Regions from separate parts of the Streptomyces sp. NPDC050085 genome, predicted to be linked through region 1. Evidence: riboswitches for the same ligand, from Rfam matches in the RefSeq annotation. Region 1 holds a riboswitch; the other holds the start of a gene.

Region 1 (4,366 bases):
GAGAAGTGCCCGATCCGCAGGTCGTCGCGCAGCTCGCGCAGCATCCCCGGCACCAGCGCCAGGTGGTAGTCCTGCACGACGACGGCCGCCCCCTCGGCGGCCTCCTGCGCGAGCGCCTCGGCGAACGCCCGGTTGTACGCCTCGTAGGAAGCCCACTGGCGCCGGAACTCCGTGCCGAACGACGGCTCCAGAGGCGTCTGGTAGAGCATGTGGTGCACGAACCACAGCACCGAGTTCGCGATCCCGTTGTACGCGTCCTCGTGCACGCCCGCGTCGATGTCCAGCATCCGCACACCCGGCTCGCCGACCCCGCGCCGCACGGCCTCCCGGTCGCCGTCGCCCAGCGCCGCGCACACCCACAGCTTGTCGTCGACCACACTCAGCGCGGAGACGAGACCGCCTCCGCCGCGCCTCGCCCCGATCGTCCCGTCGTCGTCGACGACGTACGAGACCGGGCCGCGGTTGGACGCGACGAGAACCTCAGCAGCACCATGCGTGGAAGCCATACCGGCACGCTAGCCCGGGCCGGAAGCGTTCAAACGTACGGCCGGACCCCGTCCGGGGCCCGGCCGTATACGACCCGCTCGGCAGCGGGCCGTCCTGCCTCACGCCACGCGGCGCTCCGCGTACTCGCCGATCTCGGCCATCGGCGGGCGCTCCTCGGTGTCCACGGCGTACGTCCTCGGCTCGAAGCCGTCCTCGCCCCGCTCGAACTGCGTCAGCACCGGCCGCACCAGATGCCCGCGCGCAAGCCGCAGCTGCGCCGTGCGGTAGATCGCCGCGGCCATCCGGCCGAGCGCCTGCCCGTCCTGGTGCCGGTGGATCCTGACCCCCACGTCGACCTGGGCCAGCGCGTCCAGGCCCACGGTGTGCAGCGCGTCCACGAGGAGGCCGAGCTCGACCCCGTATCCGACGGGGAACGGCAGCCGCTCGAGCAGCGACCTGCGCGCCGCGTACTCACCGCCCAACGGCTGGACGAATCCCGCCAGTTGGGGCCAGTGCAGATTGAGTATCGGCCGGGCCATCAGCTCGGTCACGCGCCCGCCCTGGCCCGCCGCCCCGCCCAGCGGCCGGTCGTACATCGCCTTCACGAAATCCACGCCGGGGTCGGTGAGCAGCGGACCGACGATCCCGGAGACGAAGTCCGCCGAGAACTCCTTCAGGTCCGCGTCCACGAAGCAGACGATGTCACCGGACGTGACGAACAGCGACCGCCACAGCACCTCGCCCTTGCCGGGCCTGGCCGGGATGCGCGGCAGGATCGTGTCCCGGTGCACCACCCGGGCCCCGGCCGCCGCGGCGACCTCGGACGTACGGTCCGTGGAACCGGAGTCCACGACCACCAGCTCGTCGACGAGCGGCACCGCCTGCGTCATCAGCTCGCGCCGGATCACGGTGACGATCTCGCCGACGGTCGACTCCTCGTCGAGCGCGGGCAGGACGACGCTGACCTTCTGGCCCGACGTACGTTTCGCCGCGATCAGCTGGTGCAGCGGGCGGTCGGCCACGGACCAGGAACGCCTGCTCAGCCAGCGCTCGACCTCTTCCAGCACGGTCAGGGTCCTCCCGTATGTGATCCATCTCGCGGTACGGACGACTATCTCAAGGGTCCAGGGCTTCGGTTACAGTCTTGAACAACGCCGGTGACCATCGCATGTCGGGGGTCACCCGAGCCCACAACTGAAACTCACAATCGAATACCGCTCATCCAGAGGGGCAGAGGGATACGGCCCGTTGAAGCCCCGGCAACCCTCCAGCCGGTCTCGTCCGCACACATCACCGTGCGCAGCGAGGCTCCCGGCTAGGGAAGGTGCCAAATCCGTCTCGCGGCGAGGTGCGTCGCGAGGAAGATGAGGAGAAAGGGCCTCGCCTCTCATGGCTGTACAGACTGTCGCCACCGAAACGACCACCACCGTCGCCGCTGTTGATCTGGGGCCGGCCAGTGGCCTCTCCTGCCGCGAGTGCGGCGCCCAGTTCCCGCTCGGTCCGATCTTCGCGTGCGTCGAGTGTTTCGGGCCTCTGGAGGTCGCTTACGACCTGCCCGTCGGGGGGCCCGAACAAGCCGCAGCCCTCCGCAAGCAGATCGAGGCGGGCCCGGCCAACATCTGGCGCTACGCCCCTCTCCTGCCCGTCCCGGCCGACGTCGCCGAGAAGCCGAACCTGAACCCGGGCTGGACCAAGCTCGTCCAGGCCGACAACCTCGCCCGTGAACTCGGCGTCGAGCAGGGCAAGTTGTTCGTCAAGGACGACTCCGGCAACCCGACGCACTCCTTCAAGGACCGCGTCGTCGCCCAGGCCATCGAGGCCGCCCGCGCCTTCGGCTTCACCACCCTGTCCTGCTCCTCCACCGGCAACCTGGCCGGCGCCGTCGGCGCCGCCGCCGCCCGCGCCGGCTTCCGCTCCTGCGTGTTCATCCCGCACGACCTGGAGCAGGGCAAGGTCGTCATGGCCGGTGTCTACGGCGGTGACCTCGTCGCCATCGAGGGCAACTACGACGACGTGAACCGCTTCTGCTCCGAGCTCATCGGCGACCCGCTGGGCGAGGGCTGGGGCTTTGTGAACGTAAATCTCCGTCCGTACTACGGCGAGGGTTCCAAGACGCTCGCCTACGAGATCTGCGAGCAGCTCGGCTGGCAGCTGCCCGACCAGCTGGTCATCCCGATCGCGTCCGGCTCGCAGTTCACGAAGATCGACAAGGGCCTGAAGGAGCTCATCGCGCTCGGCCTCGTCGAGGACAAGCCGTACAAGCTCTTCGGCGCCCAGGCCGAGGGCTGCTCCCCGGTCTCCGTCGCCTACAAGGGCGGCCACGACGTGGTCCGCCCGCAGAAGCCGAACACGATCGCCAAGTCGCTCGCGATCGGAAACCCGGCCGACGGCCCGTACGTCCTCGACATCGCGCGCCGCACCGGCGGCGCCGTGGAGGACGTCAACGACGAGCAGGTCGTCGACGCGATCAAGCTGCTCGCGCAGACGGAGGGCATCTTCGCGGAGACCGCGGGCGGTGTGACCCTCGGCGTCACGAAGAAGCTCATCGAGGCGGGCCTCATCGACCCGACCCTGACGACGGTCGTCCTGAACACCGGTGACGGGCTCAAGACGCTCGACGCCGTTGCCGATTCGTCCCAGGCGACCGCGACCATCCGGCCGTCCCTCGAGGCGTTCCGCGATGCGGGCCTCGCCACCGACTGAGCCAATCGAACCAGCCCTGTAGCACCGGGAGTCACCCCCATGAGCGTCAACGTCCGCATCCCCACCATCCTCCGCACCTACACCGGCGGTCAGGCCGAGGTCCCCGCCGAGGGCGCCACCCTCGCCGACGTCATCGCCGACCTGGAGAAGAACCACACCGGCATCGCCGCCCGCGTCCTCGACGACCAGGGCAAGCTGCGCCGCTTCGTGAACGTGTACGTGAACGACGACGACGTCCGTTTCGAGCAGGGCCTCGAGACGGCGACGCCGGACGGCGCCGGGGTCTCGATCATTCCGGCCGTCGCCGGCGGCTGATCTTTCGCGTTCTACGCAGAGTTACTTGAATTGCCCCCTCCGCGAGAGAAGCGGAGGGGGCAATTCTGCATGGTTGAGGGGGGTACAGTTGGGGAAGCTGGTTCGTTCTCCTCTGTGGTGCATGACGGGCGCATATGAGTTCTCGCCCGGGCCCCGACAAGAAGCAGCCAAAGTGTCCAGCCCATTCGGGCCTTTTATGGCATTTACGCGGCCCGACTTGCCCTGAGATCCGGCGAGTTGGCCCGATTCCCCCGATCGAGCGTGCCCAGAATTCTCGTCCGATTGACCTGTTGCAGACGGCAGTTGGGCAGATACATTCAGCCGCGGTCGACGCGTTCCGGCGCACACCCCCAAACCCTTTGGGGCGTGAGGTCTGACCCGGGTCCGCGAAGTGCGGACTCGCGCAAGGGCCAGTAATAGGGGAGTTAGGCATGGCTCAGGGCACCGTCAAGTGGTTCAACGCGGAGAAGGGGTACGGCTTCATCGCGGTCGACGGTGGTGCGGATGTATTCGTCCACTACAGCGCGATTCAGATGGACGGCTACCGCACCCTCGAAGAGGGTCAGCGAGTGGAATTCGAGATCTCGCAGGGCCAGAAGGGGCCGCAGGCCGACATGGTCCGCCTGGCCACTAGCTGAAGCGCGTCGCGTCTGACTGAAGCTTCGTACGAGACGAAGGGTCCGCGTCCCCCAGGGGGCGCGGGCCCTTCGTGCTGCGCGGGCGGGCGTGACCTGGGGTTATGTGGTACGGCCTTGCACTCGCATGGGTCGAGTGCTAATCATTGGGCTTAGCACTCTCCCAGTGAGAGTGACAGGCTGTACCCCTTAAAAACTTGGATCGAGTCGGTGAGGTCCGCAGGCCG
Region 2 (4,366 bases), on a different contig from region 1:
GCCCCGACGCGTACGGCCTTCGGTGCCGCGTGGATCTCCTGGTACTTCGTGTGCATGGTCGGTGGTGGCAACGACCTGTGGGCCACGCACTTCCACCTGTCGATCAACGCGATCACCTGGTTCGTCCGGATCAGCTTCTTCGTGATGCCGGTCGTGGTCTTCATCGTCACCAAGCGGATCTGCCTCGGCCTCCAGCGCCGCGACAAGGACAAGGTGCTGCACGGACGCGAGTCCGGCATCATCAAGCGCCTGCCGCACGGTGAGTTCATCGAGGTGCACGAGCCGCTGAACCAGGAGGCCCTGCACACCCTCACGGCGCACGAGCAGTACGAGCCGCTCGAGCTCGGCCCCGAGGTCGACGAGAACGGTGTGGAGCGCAAGGTGTCGCGCCTGCAGAAGGCACGCGCCAAGCTCTCGAAGGGCTACTACGGGGAGAACAACCAGATCCCCAAGCCCACCGCCGAGGAGTACAAGGAGATCACCAGCGGCCACGGCCACCACTGATCCCTGATCGGCTGATCCGTCAGCTGTCCGCCACGGCAGGAGCCCTCGTCCAGGCACTGGACGGGGGCTCTTTGCCGTCCCCACCGCTGGATAAGGTGGGTCCGTTCCATCCTTACGGACAACTTCAGGAGCGGCCATGAGCGCTTTGACCCCCGCAGGAGGCAACACCGCGGCGGGCCGTTCCTGGCCCTCCGTCCTCAACGGCCTGCTGGAAGGCCGTGACCAGAGCGCCGACGACACCGCGTGGGCGATGGACCGCATCATGCGCGGCGAGGCCACCGACGCGCAGATCGCCGCCTTCGTGGTGGCGCTGCGGGCCAAGGGCGAGACCGTGGAGGAGATCACCGGTCTCGTACGTGCGATGTACGAGCACGCCAATGTGATCGAGGTGCCCGGCGAGACCGTCGACATCGTCGGGACCGGCGGCGACGGCGCGAAGACCGTCAACATCTCCACCATGTCCGCGATCGTCATCGCGGGAGCCGGCGTGAAGGTGGTCAAGCACGGCAACCGGGCCGCGTCCTCCGCATCCGGCTCGTCGGACGTACTGGAGAAGCTGGGCGTCAATCTCGATCTGACGCCGGCCCGCGTCCCCCAGGTCGCGGACGAGGCGGGCATCACCTTCTGCTTCGCCGTGAAGTTCCACCCCGCCCTGCGGTACGCGGGCGCGGCGCGCGGGCAGATCGGCATCCGGACCGTGTTCAACCTGCTCGGCCCGCTGACCAATCCGGCCCGGGTGCGGGCGCAGGCGGTCGGGGTCGCCGATGCCCGGATGGCGCCGGTGGTGGCCGGGGTCTTCGCCGAGCGCGGCAATTCCTCGCTCGTGTTCCGTGGCGACGACGGGCTCGACGAGCTGACCATCACCGGGACGTCCCGGGTGTGGGTCGTGCGCGACGGGTCCGTGCGCGAGGAGGTCTTCGACCCGCGGGACGTCGGCATCGAGCCGGTGTCCATCGAGGCGCTGCGGGGCGGGGACCCGTCGTTCAACGCCGAGGTCGCCCGGCGGCTGCTCGACGGGGAGCGCGGGCCCGTGCGCGATGCCGTGCTGCTCAACTCCGCCGCCGCGCTCGTCGCCGTGCGGCCGGGCAGCGGGACGCTCGCCGAGCAGATCAGGGCCGGCATGGACCGGGCCGCCGAGTCGATCGACTCCGGGGCGGCCAAGGCCACGCTCGAACGCTGGGTCGTCGCCAGCAACCGCTGAGTGTGACGCAGGGCGCAGTCCGGAACGTCTCAAGAACTGGACTGCGCCCTTGCCGTATCCGAGACGTGTGGCAGGATGCTCTTCAAGGTCATGAGTGACAGCGATCGAGGCCCCAGCCCGCTGTCCGGCAACCCTCCGTCCGTGGCGGGGTGCCCTGGGTGAAGACCAGGCCGTGAGCAGCAAGGCTCATGGCAAGCGCGGACCCCTTGCAACCCTGGGGTCCTGGTCCTCAAGGGAGCAGTCTCGTGAGCAAGCGAATGCGATAGGGCGTTTCGGCCCCGCCTCTGCGTACCCGTTTCCTCTTTTCTTTCCATGCCGTCGAGCCCTGTTCCGTAGGCTCAGTCGTGGCTTCGGCATGGTCAATTCTCTTGACTCACCAGGGAGTTCACCCATGTCTGTCTCCGTCGACGCCGCTGCCTGTATCGAGACCCCTTCCGAGATCGCCCCGCTGGCCGTGCTCGGCCGGGACGTCTCCGTGCCGCTCGTCACCGGTGGGGAAGTGACGTACGCGGCCCTCGACTACGCCGCCAGTGCGCCGGCCCTGCAGCGCGTGTGGGACGACGTCGCCGCCTACGCCCCGTACTACGGCAGCGTGCACCGCGGCGCCGGGTACCTCTCCCAGCTGTCCACCGATCTGTTCGAGAACTCCCGTGTCGCCGTCGCCGAGTTCCTCGACTGCCGCGAGGACGACCAGGTGATCTTCACCCGGTCGACCACGGACTCGCTGAACCTGCTCGCCGCCGTGCTCCCCGCCGACTGCCAGGTCTTCGTCTTCGAGACCGAGCACCACGCGTCGCTGCTGCCGTGGCGGGACGCCCGCGTGACCTACCTCAACGCGCCGCGCACCCCCGACGAGGCGGTCCAGACCCTGGAGCGGGCCCTCGCCGACCGCGACCCCTACGGCCCCGCGCTCGTCTGCGTCACCGGTGCCTCCAACGTCACCGGTGAGCTCTGGCCGGTGCGCGAGCTGGCGGCGGCCGCTCACGCGCACGGTGCCCGCATCGTGCTCGACGCCGCTCAGCTCGCGCCCCACCACCCCGTCTCCGTCCAGGAGTTGGACGTCGACTGGGTCGCGTTCTCCGGGCACAAGCTGTACGCCCCGTTCGGATCCGGCGTGCTCGCCGGGCGCTCCGACTGGCTGACCGAGGCCGAGCCGTACCTCGCCGGCGGTGGCGCGTCCCGCAAGGTCGCCCGCCGCGGCGACGGTGGCGTGGACGTCGAGTGGCACGACACCGCCGCCCGCCACGAGGCCGGTTCGCCGAACGTCATCGGCGTCTACTCCATCGCCTCCGCCTGCAAGGCGCTGACCGAGGCCGGGTTCGACAACCTCGTCGCGCGCGAGCGGTTCCTGATCCGGAAGGTGCGGGACGGGCTCGCCGAGGTGCCCGAGGTGAAGGTGCTCTCGCTGTTCGGGGACGACTCCCCGCGCGTCGGCGTCATCTCGTTCGTGGTCGAGGGGTGGAACTCCTCGCACTTCGCCGCCGCGCTCTCCGCCGAGTACGGGATCGGCGTGCGGGACGGCCTGTTCTGCGCCCACCCGCTCGTGCGCACCCTGCTCGGCTCGGACCCGCAGACGCAGGGCGAGTGCGGGGCGCCGGAGGCGGCACCGGGGGAGAAGTCGCTGAACGCGATCCGGGTCAGCTTCGGGGCCGGTACGCCCGATGAGCACGTGGAGCGTTTCGTGGCCGCGGTGAAGGAACTGGTGCGCGATGGCGCCGCCTGGAACTACCGCACTGAGGACGGGCGTTGTGTTCCGGCTTCGTAAGGTGCGCTCATAGAAATGCCGCGGTCGCGTCTGCTCGGTTCTGAGCACTCGCGGCCGCGGCTTTTCCGTGACACGCCCTAGCCGTCCAGGCCGATCGCGAACGCCGCCTCCAGGTCGTGCTGGGAGTACGTACGGAAGGCCACGTGCGTGTCCGTCGCCTCGACGCCCGGGATCTTGCTGATCTTGCCCGGGATGACGTCCGCCAGATCGTCGTGCCGCGCGACGCGGACCATGGCGATCAAGTCGTACGTGCCGGTGACGGAGAAGACCTCGCTGACGCTGTCCAGGGCCGCGATCGACTCGGCGATCTCGGGGATCCGGTCCACGCTGGTCTTGATGAGCACGATCGCGGTGATCACGGCTGGCTGTCTCCCTCGGTGGCCGTGGCTGGGGCTGGCTCAACCTTAGCCCGCCCCTTGTACCTCACCCACGCGTAGAGGAAGCCGAGCGAGAAGCCGACCAGGTGGGCGAGGTAGGCGACGCCGGGGCCCTGGCTGTCCTGGCCCGCCGCGGCCCACTGCAGGGCCACCCAGAACGGGAGCACGACCCACGCGGGGAAGCGCAGCGGCAGGAAGAAGAGGAAGGGGAAGACGCTCGTCACGCGGGCATCGGGGAACAGGTAGAGGAAGGCGCCGAGGACCGCCGAGATCGCACCCGAGGCGCCGACCAGCGACTGGTCCGAGCCGGTGTGCGCGAGCGCGTAGCCGAAGAGCGCCAGGTAGCCGGTGACGAGGTAGAAGACCGCGTACGGGAGGTGACCCATGCGCTCCTCGACCATCGCCCCGAACACGTACAGGAAGAGCATGTTGCCCAGCAGGTGGATCCAGCTGCCGTGCACGAACAGGGCCGTGAGCGGGGCGAGCGCGGCGCGGGGGGATCCGGTGAAGAGTTCGGTG

The links. A riboswitch is a leader RNA that binds a small molecule or an ion and turns the genes downstream of it on or off. The one in region 1 is predicted to bind S-adenosylmethionine.
Region 2: it holds a riboswitch for S-adenosylmethionine, as region 1 does, so the genes downstream of both, ACIBUY_RS21550 (aminotransferase class V-fold PLP-dependent enzyme) here and thrC (threonine synthase) in region 1, are expected to answer to the same signal.

What each region holds. Positions count from the first base shown of each region.
Region 1 covers NZ_JBITJZ010000010.1:140,724-145,089, forward strand. The annotation lists gene ACIBUY_RS31325 (trehalose-6-phosphate synthase) at 1-506, opposite strand, end outside; gene ACIBUY_RS31330 (glucosyl-3-phosphoglycerate synthase) at 606-1,553, opposite strand; SAM riboswitch class I at 1,702-1,857, shown strand; gene thrC (threonine synthase) at 1,876-3,189, shown strand; gene ACIBUY_RS31340 (MoaD/ThiS family protein) at 3,229-3,504, shown strand; gene ACIBUY_RS31345 (cold-shock protein) at 3,936-4,142, shown strand.
Region 2 covers NZ_JBITJZ010000005.1:417,225-421,590, forward strand. The annotation lists gene ACIBUY_RS21540 (cytochrome bc complex cytochrome b subunit) at 1-504, shown strand, start outside; gene trpD (anthranilate phosphoribosyltransferase) at 641-1,705, shown strand; SAM riboswitch class IV at 1,792-1,909, shown strand; gene ACIBUY_RS21550 (aminotransferase class V-fold PLP-dependent enzyme) at 2,097-3,470, shown strand; gene ACIBUY_RS21555 (Lrp/AsnC ligand binding domain-containing protein) at 3,548-3,829, opposite strand; gene ACIBUY_RS21560 (rhomboid family intramembrane serine protease) at 3,826-4,366, opposite strand, start outside.